4 regions of the Streptomyces sp. NPDC003456 genome follow, and region 1 is predicted to be linked to each of the others. Evidence: riboswitches for the same ligand, from Rfam matches in the RefSeq annotation. Region 1 holds a riboswitch; each other region holds the start of a gene.
The links. A riboswitch is a leader RNA that binds a small molecule or an ion and turns the genes downstream of it on or off. The one in region 1 is predicted to bind cyclic di-AMP.
Positions count from the first base shown of each region.

Region 2: linked by a shared signal. The riboswitch ahead of ACFYWG_RS32365 (transglycosylase SLT domain-containing protein) and the one ahead of ACFYWG_RS06050 (C40 family peptidase) in region 1 are both predicted to bind cyclic di-AMP.
Region 3: linked by a shared signal. The riboswitch ahead of ACFYWG_RS16925 (NlpC/P60 family protein) and the one ahead of ACFYWG_RS06050 (C40 family peptidase) in region 1 are both predicted to bind cyclic di-AMP.
Region 4: linked by a shared signal. The riboswitch ahead of ACFYWG_RS27280 (M23 family metallopeptidase) and the one ahead of ACFYWG_RS06050 (C40 family peptidase) in region 1 are both predicted to bind cyclic di-AMP.

Region 1 is NZ_JBIAOK010000002.1:113,123-116,655, forward strand. It holds gene ACFYWG_RS06040 (ATP-binding protein) at 1-193, shown strand, start outside; gene ACFYWG_RS06045 (DUF6328 family protein) at 443-1,072, opposite strand; gene ACFYWG_RS06050 (C40 family peptidase) at 1,154-1,627, opposite strand; cyclic di-AMP (ydaO/yuaA leader) riboswitch at 1,631-1,843, opposite strand; gene ACFYWG_RS06055 (ABC transporter permease) at 2,598-3,533, opposite strand, start outside.
Region 2 is NZ_JBIAOK010000010.1:12,594-16,126, reverse strand. It holds gene ACFYWG_RS32370 (HAD family hydrolase) at 1-844, shown strand, start outside; gene ACFYWG_RS32365 (transglycosylase SLT domain-containing protein) at 808-1,611, opposite strand; cyclic di-AMP (ydaO/yuaA leader) riboswitch at 1,615-1,784, opposite strand; gene ACFYWG_RS32360 (polyprenyl synthetase family protein) at 2,293-3,303, shown strand.
Region 3 is NZ_JBIAOK010000004.1:158,356-161,888, forward strand. It holds gene ACFYWG_RS16920 (hypothetical protein) at 1-169, opposite strand, end outside; gene ACFYWG_RS16925 (NlpC/P60 family protein) at 247-1,431, opposite strand; cyclic di-AMP (ydaO/yuaA leader) riboswitch at 1,439-1,613, opposite strand; gene pcrA (DNA helicase PcrA) at 1,928-3,533, shown strand, end outside.
Region 4 is NZ_JBIAOK010000006.1:633,738-637,270, forward strand. It holds gene ACFYWG_RS27270 (dihydrofolate reductase family protein) at 1-810, shown strand, start outside; tRNA gene ACFYWG_RS27275 (tRNA-Met) at 937-1,010, shown strand; cyclic di-AMP (ydaO/yuaA leader) riboswitch at 1,313-1,469, shown strand; gene ACFYWG_RS27280 (M23 family metallopeptidase) at 1,481-2,515, shown strand; gene ACFYWG_RS27285 (aldo/keto reductase) at 2,655-3,533, shown strand, end outside.

The sequences.
Region 1 (3,533 bases):
CCCCAGACGGCTGCCCGCCGCCGTCCAGCAGGACAACGGCCGCGGCCTGGTCATCATCCGGTGGCTGACCGCGGAGTGCGGCGGCAAGCTCCGCATCCGCCCGACCCGTGAGGGCGGCAAGACCATCTCGATCGAGCTGCCCTGGGTCATCCCGGCCCAGTCGGTACCGTCCGCAGGCCCGCAGGAACAGTAGGACGCCGGTTCCGGCGTTGCCCGGTCCCGACCACCCCGGAACCCGGCCTCGTCCGGTCCGATCCTTCCCCGGCTCCGGCCGGTCTCTCCAGGTCCGGACCTGCCCCGTCTCCGACGTCCCCCGACTGCCCTCTCCCGACCCCGGCCCCTGTACCTCCCTGCTGAGGCTCCGGAACCGTCCCTTGCGTCCCGTGCCGCTCTCTGGCCCCCTGAACCCCTCCGCTCTCCCTCGGCACGCCAGCCCGGCCGCTCAGCGGCGCCTGACCGGGGCCTCCCGGCGTTGCGGCCCGATGCGCCGCGTCGGCTGCGCCACCGTGCGCCGCCCGGGCCCGGGGACGGCGGGGGCGGGCCGGGGCGGATCCCCGGCGTCCTCGCGGGGAGCGGGGGCGCGGGCCTCCGCCCGCAGTCCCGAGCGCCGCACCAGCCGCGGCAGCAGCCCCCACAGGCCGGCGCAGACCAGGAACGTGGCCGCGCCCGCCCCGACGCCGCCCCAGCGGCCGGTCGTCACGTCCACCACCAGAAGCACCGAGCCGCTGAAGGCGAACACCAGCACGGCCAGGCCGACGGTCGCCAGGCGCGAGGAGACCTGCACGATGCGCGGCTTGGCGCCCTGCCGGAACAGCGAGCGGTGCAGGGCCGCCGGCGCCGTGAAGAGTGCCGCGGCCAGGACCGCCAGCAGCAGCGTGACGACGTAGGTGACGCGCTGGACCCCGTCGAGGTCGGCGAAGCGTGCGGTGAAGGCCAGGGACAGCAGGAAGGCGAACAGGATCTGCACGCCCGTCTGGGTGACGCGCAGCTCCTGGAGCAGCTCGACGAAGTTCCTGTCCGCTCGTTGCAGCGGTGTCTCGTTGCGAGCGGTGCAGGGGCGGTGCTCGGCCATACCCGCACGGGTAACCATCCGGGCCCGCTTCACGCCCCGGCGTGCGGCGGCGCGTCAGGACGCCGCCGCACGCCGGAGGGATCACTTCACGCGCCCGTACCAGACGCTCTTGGTCCAGATCTTCTGCAGTCGCACCACGTCCCCGGTCTTCGGGGAGTGCCAGAGCTTGTTCTTACCCGCGTAGATACCGACGTGGTACACGTTCTTGCCCGAGTGGAAGAACACCAGGTCCCCGGCCTTGCGGCTCTTGGCGGAGATGTGGCGCGTCTTGTTGTACTGCTGGGCGGCCGTGCGCGGGAGCTTCTTGCCCGCCTTCTTGAACGAGTACAGCGTCAGCCCGGAGCAGTCGAACCGGTGCGGACCGGTGGCCCCGTACTTGTACGGCGATCCCTTCTTCGAGGCCGCGATCTGGAGTGCCTTGGTCGCCGGGGTGGCTGCCGCGGCCTCGGACGAGAAGCCGGGCGCCACTATCGAGCCGCCGACGGCGGCGATGGTGAGAGCCGAGGCCGTACCGGCACGGGCCATGAGCGACGGGACACGATTGAGCGCAGTCATGCGCAACCCTTCGTCAGCCGCCTGTGAAGGATGACCTGTCGGATTCGGGCTGGCGAAGTTGCCCGGCCGCTGACGCGGCTTCACCCCAAGGGCTGCTCGGACCCGGTCATGGCGTGACCGTCCCGGCGACCCGTCGTGCTCGGGTCCTCCACTCCTGCCGATCCACTCCTGTCGACCGGTCATCCGGGCGGCGGCAGGACTCGGCGTCCGCCCGGATCGCCCCGCCGCTGCGGCGGGGGCTTGTCGTCAGTCAGGGATCTTGACTCATCGCTGTCCGGAAATCCCAACGGAACCGAGGATTTGTGTTGTTACTCACCACTCACCCGTTCGGGTGGACACGTGTGTGTTCGAGCCGGTGTCCACCCCTCCGTGGACGGTCCGACCAGCAAGGGAATGTCCGATTCCGCCCACCGGCCAGGTCCGCTGCGCAAGTTCGGCCACCCGAAATCCGCAGGCGCGTCTACTCCTAACAGGGGTACGTCGTTTGGTCGGTTTCAACTCGGAGCCGGACGCTCCGGCGACCGGGGCTCCACGGGATGCCCACCCGCCTCAACTGGCCGACTGCGGCGGAAGGGTGACGCGGGCCGTGCGCGCTTCGCCGGCCAGCACGCCCGGAGCCCGCGCCGGCGTCGCGGCGTTCAATTCCGCCTCGGGCCTTTGGTGCATCGGAGTGAGCGTGTCGCGCAGTGCGGCCGCCTCGGCCACCGGCATCCGGGCCGCGTGCGGTCCGCGGCAGGTGCCGCCGCGCTGCGCCGGGTTGATCGGTCCGACGGGTCGTCGGCGACCTCGAGGTAACGGCCGGTCAACTCCGCCTCCGCTCGGAGCGCGGGGAGAGCCGGGGGAGTCCGGAACCGGTGTGGCGGGGCGAGCGGTCGGCGTGCGCCCCGACAGCAGAGAACCGTGCACCCCCGTCCGCTACAGCGGGGGTGCACGGTCGTTCGGGTGCCGTCGCCCGGGGCGGCGGCCGCGGTCAGCCGACCGTCGCGAGGTCCCGGGAGCCGCCGGTGGGGGCGCTGTCCTTCCTCCGGGCCCGCAGCGCGTTGCCGAGCAGTACGGCCCCGAGCCCCAGCGCCGCCCACCACGTCAGGGTGAGCGCCGGTCCGGTCGCGGCGGAGCCGTCGAAGAAGGCCACCGAGCGCAGCAGCGAGGTCCCCGCACCGGGCGGCATCCACTGGCCGATCGCCCCGGCCGGCTCCGGGAGCATCTGCGGGGCCGTCGTGGCGCCGGAGAAGGGGTTGCCGATCAGCATCACCAGGGCTGCCCCGATGCCCGTGCCGGCCGGGCCGACCAGGGCGGCGAGCCCCGCGACGGCCGCGCCCACGGCCAGGGTGGACAGGCCGAGCACCGAAGCCTCCACCCACCAGTCGCCCGCGAGGGCCCCGAGCCAGCTGTGCGCGATCACCGCCCCGACCGCGCCCACCAGTGCGGACGCCACCAGCAGTGCCGTCACGGCACGCATGCCGCGCAGCCCCAGCAGGGTCACCACCGCACCGGCCGCGATACCGGCCAGGGCGAGGGGGAGCACGGCGGCGTTCAGCACCGCGCCGCGGGGATCGCTCGCCGGAGTGGGCACGACGTCGACCACCTTCACCCGGGTGCCCTCGGCGGAGGCCCGCTGGGCCACGGCCTGCTCCAGGAACTGGGCGACGGCCGGCCCGGCCGCGGACGCCGTGAGCAGTTCGGGCCCCTGGGGCGTCACCACGACCGCGCCGTAGACGCTGCGGTCCTCTATGGCGTCCCGGGCGGCGGCCCCGTCGGCGTAGCGGTGGATCTCGAAGGCGCCCTCGTGCTGCTCCAGCTGCCGCTCGACCTGGGCCGCCGCGACGGTCGGGCCGGCGACGCCCAGCGGCAGGTCGCGGGGGGCGATACGGGCGGCCGGCCAGGCGAAGGCCCACAGGGCCAGGGC
Region 2 (3,533 bases), on a different contig from region 1:
CGCACCCCTCGCTTATTCACTCATCGCCACCGATCTGGACGGGACGCTGCTGCGCGGCGACGACACCCTGTCCGACCGGTCTCTTGCCGTGCTCGCGCGGGTGGCGGACGCCGGCGCCCAGCACCTCGTGGTGACGGGCCGCCCGGCGCCCAGAGTGCGGCCCCTCCTGGACGACCTGCGCTGCACGGGGCTCGCGGTGTGCGGACAGGGCGCGCAGGTGTACGACGCCGGCGCGGACCGGCTGCTGTGGTCCATCACGCTGGACCGGGAGCTGGCGGAGACCGCCCTGGGCAAGATCGAGGCCGAGGTGGGCCAGGTGTACGCGGCGGTCGACCAGGACGGTGTGGACGGCCTGACGCTCATCGAGCCGGGCTACCTCATGCCGCACCCGACCCTGCCCGCGGTCCGCGTCGAGCGGCGCGACGACCTGTGGTGCGCGCCGATCAGCAAGGTGCTGCTGCGCCACCCCTACCTGTCGGACGACGAACTGGCGGCGACGGCCCGTTCGGTGGTCGGCTCACTGGCGACGGTCACGATGTCCGGGCCGGGCACGGTGGAGCTGCAGCCGTGCGGGGTGACCAAGGCGACGGGCCTGGCGCTGGCGGCGGAGCACCTGGGGCTGCGGCCCGAGGACACCCTGGCCTTCGGTGACATGCCCAACGACATCCCGATGTTCGACTGGGCCGCGCGCGGGGTGGCGATGGCCAACGCCCACCCCGAGCTGAAGGCGGTGGCCGACGAGGTGACCCTGTCGAACGAGGACGACGGCATCGCCGTCGTCCTCGAGCGACTGCTGGGCGGGGCGGCTCAGTACGGGCCGTTGACGTTGTCGATCGAGCCGTAGCGGTCGGCCGCGTAGTTGCAGGCCGCCGTGATGTTGGCGACCGGGTCGTACGGGTCGAAGGGGGTTCCGTCCACGTGGTAGGCGGCGAAGGTCGGGTCGATGACCTGGAGCAGCCCCTTGGACGGGGTGCCCTTGGCCGCGTTCGAGTCCCAGTTGTTGATCGCCAGGGGGTTGCCGGAGGACTCGCGCATGATGTTGCGGTGGATGCCGTCGTAGGTGCCCGGGATCCCCTTCTGCGCCATGATGTCCAGCGCCTCGCGGATCCAGCCGTCCAGGTTGTCCGCGTAGGTCTTCGCGGAGGCCTGGGTGGCCTGGGCGACACCGCCGGCGGGCTTCACCGCGGGCGCGGCGGCCGGCTTCACGGCGGGCTTCTCGGCGGGCGCCGACGACGGGGCCGCCTTCTTCCCGGGGGTGGTGGCCTCGGCGCCCTTCACCTTCAGCTTCAGACCCGGGTGGATCAGCTTCGGGTTGTCGCCGACGGCCGCGCGGTTGTCCTTGTACAGCTGCTTCCAGCCGCCGGAGACGTCGTGGGTGTCGGCGATGCGGTAGAGCGTGTCGCCCTTGGCGACGGTGTACGTCAGCGACTTCGCGGGCTGGGCGGCCTGCGGCAGGACGTGCGCGGCGGGCGCGCTCTGCGGCTCGGCGGCGACGGCGTGGGCCGCGCCGAGGAGCGGCAGGGTCAGGGCCGCCCCGCCGGTGCCGGCTGCGACGACACCACGGGTGATCGGGTTCATGCGGGCGCGACGGTGCTTGCCTCGTCCGGGCATGGCGATGTTCCTCTCCGGCGCCTGCGAGGTGAGCTGTCGGGTTCGGGCCGGGAGGTGCCCGGCCGCGTGCGGCACCGTGTGCCGTGCGCGGCTTCACCCCGAGCCGTTCCGCGGTGCGGACCGGCGACGTACCTGGGTCCCCCGCTCCTGCCCTGCGTGAGTGAGTCGGTTGATGGGTGTCCGGGCGGTGGCAGGATTCGGCGTCCGCCGGACAGGGCGGGAACGTATGCGAGAGCACATGTCGGGAACAAGCACCGGAGTCACATATGACGCTTGTTGACCTTGGTCGACCGGTATGGGGCAGCTTGATCCTTTGCATTGGCCAAGGCTCAACTCGCGTGCCGGGAAAGGGCGTAGGAGCGGCGGTCTGCCACGGGCCGTGAAAGGGTGGGCGTGATTCAACTCACTGATCACGCCTGGTGGAGCAAATTCCGCAAACGGCGATTCGCTTACTCATAAGGGCAAATCAGGCATAGGTCACTACCTCCGGGTAAGGCGATAAATGTCTGCTCATATGACCTGATCGAAAACATTGCGGTCGTGATCGGATACCACCCGGCCTGTAACCATGGGCGCTGGCGGTGATCGAAACGTGACCGGATACGCTGACTCGAGTGAGGGCAGCGACCTATCGACAATCCGCGTAAGCACCGGCAGACACCAGCAGACAGGAGACCCCTCGTGACCGACGTCGGGCCGTTCGGGCTGAGCGTGCGGGACCAGGCTCTGGAAGCCGATGTCCAGGCCGGACTGACGGCTGTCGAGGAAGGCTTGCTCGAGGCCACCAAGAGCGAGGTGCCCTTCATCACGGAGGCCGCCCAGCACTTGGTGCGCGCCGGCGGCAAGCGGTTCAGGCCGCTGCTCGTGATGCTCGCCGCCCAGTTCGGCGACCGGTACGCGCCGGGGATCGTGCCCTCGGCCGTCGTCGTGGAGCTGACCCACCTCGCCACGCTGTACCACGACGACGTGATGGACGAGGCCGCCGTGCGCCGCGGCGTCGCGAGCGCGAACACCCGCTGGGGCAACTCCGTCGCGGTCCTCACCGGCGACTTCCTCTTCGCCCGCGCCTCGCACATCCTGGCCGACCTCGGCCCGGAGGCCGTGCGGGTGCAGGCCGAGGCGTTCGAACGGCTGGTGACCGGCCAGATCCTGGAGACCGCCGGACCGCAGGACGGCCGCGATCCCGTCGAGCACTACCTCGACGTGCTGGGCGGCAAGACCGGCTCGCTCGTCGCCGTCTCGTGCCGGTTCGGCGCGATGATGTCCGGCGCCGACGAGGGGGTCGTGCACGTCCTGACCCAGTACGGCGAGCGGCTCGGTGTCGCCTTCCAGCTCGCGGACGACGTCCTGGACATCGCCTCCGACTCCCACGAGTCCGGCAAGACCCCCGGCACCGACCTGCGCGAGGGCATCCCCACCCTGCCGGTGCTCCGGCTGCGCGAGCGGGCCGCCCGGCTCGGCCTCGCCGAGGACGTCGCCCTGTGCGAACTGCTCGACTCCGACCTCACCGACGACGCCCGGCACGCCGAGGCGCTGCGGCGCCTGCGCGCCCACCCGGCGCTGGAGCAGGCCCGCCAGGACACCGTCCGCTACGCCCGGGACGCCCGCTCGGCGCTGGCGCCGCTGCCCGACTGCGCCGCGAAGACGGCGCTGCTGGAGCTGTGCGACGCCGTGGTGCACCGCGCCGGCTAGCCGCCGTGACTCCCTCGACCCCTACGGGTCGGGGGAGGAGCAACCCCCGTGTGTCATACCCCAGCAGTACGCGGAGTTGAGCCCGCGGTCTGACGTATCCGGTCGGCCTTTTTGGTCAGATGGAAAGCACGGAAGACACCACCCTCACCTGTTCGGGTGAGAATGGCGGCTCAGGGACGAGTGCGTGCACGACACGGACAGCCGCCGCCGACGACGGAGGTAAGGCACAC
Region 3 (3,533 bases), on a different contig from region 1:
GCGCCCGCTGCAGCAGGCTCACCGCCGACACCAGCCAGGCGCCGCAGGCCAGGGCGAGGACGACCCGGGAGAGGACCGCGTGACCCGCGGAGTCGAGACCGACCGACACGGTGCCGGTCGCCAGCGCATACGTCGCCCACCAGGTGGCAAACGGGGAGGGACCGGACATAGCGCCGATGCTAGAGAGCAACCCGCGCGGGAGGTGAGGGGCACGCGCGCGTGCCCCTCAAAAACGCCCGCGTCCGCTCAGGCGGGCCGCACCACGCTGTGGACGGCCGACTCGCCGTCGTAGTAGATCGACTCCTCGCGTACGTAGGTGCCGGGCTTGGGCGCGTGGATCATCATGCCGTTGCCGATGTACAGCCCGACGTGCGTGATGTCGTCGTAGAAGAAGACCAGATCGCCCGGCCGCGCCTGCGACACCGGGACGGTGGTGCCGGCGCGGACCTGGTCGTACGTCGTGCGCGGCAGATCGACGCCCGCGGCCTTCCACGCGGCCTGGGTCAGGCCGGAGCAGTCGTAGGAGCCCGGACCGACGGCCCCCCAGACGTACGGCTTGCCGATCTGGGCGCGCGCGAAGGCGAGGGCCTTGTCCGCCTTGGTGGCGTACGAGGAGTCCGTCGGAGCCGTCGTGGTGGACGAGCCGGAGTCCGCCGACGGCGAAGCGCTCTCCTGCCGCGTGGCCTCCTCGCGCTGCGCCCGCTCCTGCGCGGCCTGCTCCCGCGCGGCCTGCTGCCGGGCCAGCTCGGCGGCCCGGCGGTCGGCCTCCTCCTGCTTCTCCTGCTCGATCGCCGCGAGCCGCGCCTTCTCCTCGGCGGTCAGCCGCGACATCAGCGTGCGGGCGTCGGCCAGCTTGCGCTGGACGGTCGCCTTGGCCGCCTTCAGGTCGCCCTGCGCGTCGGTGAGCTTCTCGAGGCTCTCGGTCGCCTCCCGGCGCTTGGTCATCGTCTCGGACTGCTGCGTGACGAAGTCGTCGACCGCTTCCTTCTGGCGGCCGGTCATCCGGTCCATCAGCTGGGTCTGGTCGAAGTAGTCCTGCGGGCTGTCCGCGAGCAGGAACGTCGCCGTCTCCGGGGCGGCGGCCCCCGTGCGGTACTGGGCGGAGGCGTAGGAGCCGAGCTTGTCGCGCGCATCGTTCAGCTTCTGGGCGCGCTGCGCGACGTCGTCGAGGAGGGTGTCGACGCGCTTGCGCTGCTTCGCGGTCTTCTCCTTGGCCGCGTTGTACTTGTCGGTCGCCGACTCGGCCTGGCGGTACAGGTCGTCGACCTTCTTCTCGACTTCTTCGAGGCTGGGCTTGTCGTCGGCCTCGGGTGCGGCATCGGCCGACTGGGACAGCAGGGCCACGGAGGTGAGGGCCGCCGTTGCCAGGGCGGGGGTCCGTATGCCTGCCACGCGCGAACCGGTGGGACGCGACTTGCGGTGCGACGCCAAGGGAGGCGACTCCTTCCATCGTCCGCCTACCGGGTTAGCTGTCGGGTTCGGGCGGGTGGTTCGGAAGGGTTGCCCTACGGCCTTCTCCGGATGCGGAGGCGGGCCGATTCACCCCGGGGTTCTCGGTTGGGTCCCCGGCTCCGGCTGCCGCTGCGGCACACCGGACTCGGCGGAGGCCGCGCGGCCCGGCGACGTTCGCCGGAGAGGGTCGTGCGGCCTGATCGCACGGTAGCCAACTCGTGTGGCCCCTGTGAAGGTTGATGGGTGATATGCCCGATACATTTTCGTGACCTTTCCCGGAAGCGTTGCCCGGAGTGAATGATCGCGGCGGTTTGGTCGCCAGTTGTCCGGAATTGTTGCGGACATAGCGGACCGTGATCATGCGGTCCTGCTGGGTGACAACGAGCCATCCGCCCGGCCCTGGCGGCCGTGGTCCGGGGTGATGTTCTCGGGGTGGCGGCGGGCTGTCAGTGGGGCGCCCTAGACTCGGAGAGCGATGAGCAGCCTCTTTGACGACAGCTTCCTGGCGGACCTCCAGGCCCAGCGCGGCCCCGCGGACGAGCCCCCGCCGCCGCCCGAGGACGATCACGCTCCGGAGCCGCTTCCGGACGATCTGTTCGGCGGGAAGTTCGACGTGCCGCCGGACCGGGACACCCACTACCGGGACGGCGCCCCCCGTCCGGTGATCGACGCCGCCGCGCTGCTGGAAGGGCTGAACGACAACCAGCGCGCCGCCGTGGTCCACGCCGGCTCCCCGCTGCTCATCGTCGCCGGCGCCGGATCCGGCAAGACCCGCGTGCTCACGCACCGCATCGCCCACCTGCTCGCCGAGCGGAACGTGCACCCGGGCCAGATCCTCGCGATCACCTTCACCAACAAGGCCGCCGGCGAGATGAAGGAGCGCGTCGAGCAGCTCGTCGGCCCGCGCGCCAACGCCATGTGGGTCATGACCTTCCACAGCGCGTGCGTGCGCATCCTCCGCCGCGAGAGCAAGAAGCTCGGCTTCACCTCCTCCTTCTCGATCTACGACGCCGCCGACTCCAAGCGCCTCATGGCCCTGGTCTGCCGCGACCTGGACCTCGACCCCAAGCGCTACCCGCCCAAGTCCTTCAGCGCCAAGATCAGCAACCTGAAGAACGAGCTGATCGACGAGGAGGACTTCGCCGCCCAGGCGACCGACGGCTTCGAGAAGACGCTCGCCCAGGCCTACGCGATGTACCAGTCGCGCCTGCGCGAGGCGAACGCCCTCGACTTCGACGACCTGATCATGACGACGGTCAACCTGCTGCGCGCCTTCCCGGACGTCGCCGAGCACTACCGCCGCCGCTTCCGGCACGTCCTGGTCGACGAGTACCAGGACACCAACCACGCGCAGTACGCCCTGGTCCGCGAGCTGGTCGGCACCTCCGAGCACCCCGTCGACGTACCGCCCGAGGCCGAGGTCCCGCCCGCCGAGCTGTGCGTGGTCGGCGACGCCGACCAGTCGATCTACGCCTTCCGCGGCGCGACCATCCGCAACATCCTCCAGTTCGAGGAGGACTACCCGGACGCCACGACGATCCTGCTCGAGCAGAACTACCGCTCCACGCAGACCATCCTGTCCGCGGCCAACGCCGTCATCGAGCGCAACGAGTCCCGCCGCCCGAAGAACCTGTGGACCAACGCGGGCACCGGCGCCCGCATCACCGGCTACGTCGCCGACACCGAGCACGACGAGGCCCAGTTCGTCGCCGACGAGATAGACCGCCTCACCGACGCGGGCGAGGCCAAGGCGGGCGACGTCGCGGTGTTCTACCGCACCAACGCCCAGTCCCGTGTCTTCGAAGAGGTCTTCATCCGCGTCGGCCTGCCCTACAAGGTCGTCGGCGGCGTCCGCTTCTACGAGCGCAAGGAGGTCCGGGACGTCCTGGCCTACCTGCGCGTGCTGTCCAACCCCGAGGACTCGGTGCCGCTGCGCCGGATCCTCAACGTGCCCAAGCGGGGCATCGGCGACCGCGCCGAGGCGATGATCGACGCCCTCGCCCAGCGCGAGAAGATCAGCTTCCCGCAGGCGCTCAAGCGCGTCGACGAGGCGTACGGCATGGCCGCGCGCTCCACCAACG
Region 4 (3,533 bases), on a different contig from region 1:
TACACCACCGACGAGGGCGCCGAGCGCGCCCGGGCCCTCGGCCTGGCCACCGACGTCATCCCCCTGGGCACCGCGCTCGACTGGCGCCGGCTCCTCACCCACCTGCACGACGTACGCGGCGTGCGGCGGCTCATGGTCGAGGGCGGCGGCCTGATCCACACCCAGCTGCTCACCCAAGGGCTCGCCGACGAGCTCCAGCTGGTCCTCGCCCCGCTCTTCGTCGGCCACCCCGCCGCGCCCCGCCTGTTCGGCCCGGGCGGTTACCCCTCCGGCCGCCTGCGGCTGCTGGAGACCCGCCGGATCGAGGACGTCGTCCTCATGCGCTACGAGCCGACCGCCCCCGGCACCGGACCGCTCCCGGTCGCCGCCGACCACCACTGGCTGGCCGCCGCCTGCGAACTGGCACAGCGGTGCCCGCCCTCGGACACGGCGTTCAGCGTCGGGGCCGTCGTGGTCGCGGCGGACGGCACCGAGCTGGCCCGCGGCCACTCCCGCGAGGGCGGCGACCCGGTCCTGCACGCCGAGGAGGCGGCCCTGGCCAAGCTCGACCCGGCCGACCCGAGGCTCGCCGGTGCGACCGTCTACAGCAGCCTCGAACCCTGCGCCCGCCGCGCCTCGCGGCCGGCGCCCTGCGCCCGGCTGATCCTGGACGCGGGTGTGCGGCGGGTCGTCACGGCCTGGCGCGAGCCGGACACCTTCGTCGCCGGGGCCGACGGCAGCGGCGTCCTGGCCGCCGGGGGAGCGCGGGTCGTCGTCCTGCCCGAGTACGAGGAGCGGGCCAAGGCCCCGAACCGGCACCTGCTGAGCTGACAGCGGTCCCCGCCGCCCCGCCGTCCCGGCCGCCGCCGGGACCGTACCGGCGCGGGGCGGCGACGGCCTCGGGCCGGGGTGTGCGCGGAGGGTCCCGCGGATGGCGTACACTGGTGAACACAACGACGCGGGGTGGAGCAGCTCGGTAGCTCGCTGGGCTCATAACCCAGAGGTCGCAGGTTCAAATCCTGTCCCCGCTACTGAAGGCCGAGGGCCGGAATCCGACAAGGGTTCCGGCCCTCGGTGTATTTCCCCCTCCGGCCCCTGACCGGCCATCACGCACCGTGAGTGAACCGCCCCGCTGCGCATAACAACTGACACACCGTCAAGTCCCCTGTGTCGCCGGAGGGGCGGTCAACTCGCCCGATTCACCCCGGTCATGGCAGGTTGGTCCGCGCGAAAAAGGTTAATGATCAAGCTGAAGCGCTGGAATACGCACCGCGCCATCCATTAACGTTCGATAACGCAGCGCGGTCGTCCCAGCCGTCACAGAAGGCGGCTCCGTGCGCACGCGCCGAATCCCGCAAGGGAACCGGGGAACCACCACTTGGGGTGAATCGGGCGGATGCCGCCGTGGCAGCACGGCTGGTATACGCGCGTAGGAGACCTTCCTGCTCCGAACCCGTCAGCTAACCCGGTAGGCGAGAAGGAAGGAAAGGAGCACGCCCACGTGGCGTCCAACCGGCCTGCCCCCACGGCCCCGTTCGCGGCGGACCAGCGCGACCCCGAGACCTTCGGCTTCGGCCGTCAGCGCACCGACGAGGGCCCGTTCCAGGAGTGGAACCCCACCGCGGAGTCCGTTCGCCCCGTCCGTGGCCGGCACCGCGTCTCCAAGCAGCGCGGCGGAGGGCTCGCCCGCAGCTCCACCGTCCTCGGCGTCGGTGTCATAGCCGCCGTCGGCGCGGGTGGCATGGCCAGCGCCCAGACCGGCAAGCCGCCGGTGTCGATCTCCGTCCCGGACCTTCCCTCGGTGGGTTCCCTCCTTTCGGACGACGACACCCCCGAAGGTTCCGCCACTCCGCTCAGCAGCCTGGGCACCACGACCGTGGCCGAGACCGAGCAGGGCGCCGACGGCGCCGGTGAGGCTCTGCGCGCCCGGATCATGGCCCAGGTCGAGCACCAGCAGGACCAGATCGACACCAAGGCCGCCGAGGACGCCGCGGCCGCCGCCGAGAAGGCGGCCAAGGAGGCCGTCGCCAAGGCGGAGAAGGAAGCCGAGGCCAAGGCCGCCGAGGCGAAGAGGAAGGCGGAGGAGGAGGCCGAGAAGAAGGCCGAGGCCGAGCGCCTCGCCGCCCTCGCCAAGCAGTACACGCTGCCGACCTCCTCGTACACGATCACCTCCTCCTTCGGTCAGGCCGGCGCGTACTGGTCCTCCGGCTACCACACCGGCCTCGACTTCGCCGCCCCCACGGGCACGCCGATCAAGGCGGTCCACAGCGGCACCATCACCGAGGCGGGCTGGAACGGCTCGTACGGCTACAAGACCGTCCTCACCCTCGATGACGGCACCGAGATCTGGTACGCGCACCAGTCGTCCATCGGCGTGAGCGTCGGCCAGAAGGTCAGCACCGGCGACGTCATCGGCCGTGTCGGCGCCACCGGCAACGTCACCGGCGCCCACCTCCACCTCGAAGTCCACTCCGCCGGCTCCGCGAGCGGCATCGACCCCATGGCGTGGCTGCGGGGCAAGGGACTGAACCCGTAGACGCACCGCGCCCGCGAAGCACCGGCAGCCCTGACGACGACCCCCCGACGCCAGGGCTGCCGGTTCTTCCGGCGCCGGTTTGCCCGACCTTTGCGCCGCGGCCGGAATGGGCTGTTCCGCACGGTCGTTGACGCAGGGCATGACTGCCACGACGTCTCTGCGCAAGCTCGGCTCCTCCGACCTCGAGGTCTTCCCGCTCGCCCTCGGCGGCAACGTCTTCGGCTGGACCGCCGACGAGGACCAGTCCTTCGCCGTCCTCGACGCCTACACGGCGGCCGGCGGCAACTTCGTCGACACCGCCGACGTCTACTCGGCGTGGGCCGAGGGCAACCGGGGCGGCGAGTCCGAGAGCATCCTCGGCGCCTGGCTCCAGGCACGCGGCAACCGCTCCGAGGTGGTCGTCGCCACCAAGGCCGGCCAGCACCCCGACTTCCAGGGGCTGTCCGCCGCCACCATCAAGGCCGCGGCCGACGCCTCCCTGCGGCGGCTGCGCACCGACCACATCGACCTCTACTACACCCACTACGACCGGCCCGAGGTGCCCGTCGAGGAGATCATCGGCGCCCTCGACGACCTCGTGAAGGCCGGCAAGGTGCGGTACATCGCCGCCTCCAACATCTCCGCGGAGCGGCTGCGGGAGTCCCTGGAGTTCTCCGACCGCGAGGGCCTGGCCCGGTACGTGGCCCTCCAGCCCCACTACAACCTGGTCTCCCGCGACACCTACGAGGGCGAGCTGCAGGACCTCGCCCAGCGCAGCGGCCTGGCGGCCGTGCCGTACTACGCGCTCGCGTCCGGCTTCCTCACCGGCAAGTACCGGCCCGGCACGACCGTCGAGAGCGCGCGGGCCGGGGGCGCGGCCAGGCATCTGGAGACCGAGCAGGGACGCCGGGTGCTCGACGCGCTCGACGGGATCGCCGCGGCGCACGGGGTGCCGGTGGCGACGGTGGCCCTGGCCTGGCTGGCCTCCCGCCCGACCGTGGTCGCCCCGATCGCCTCCGCTCGGACGGTGGAGCAGCTG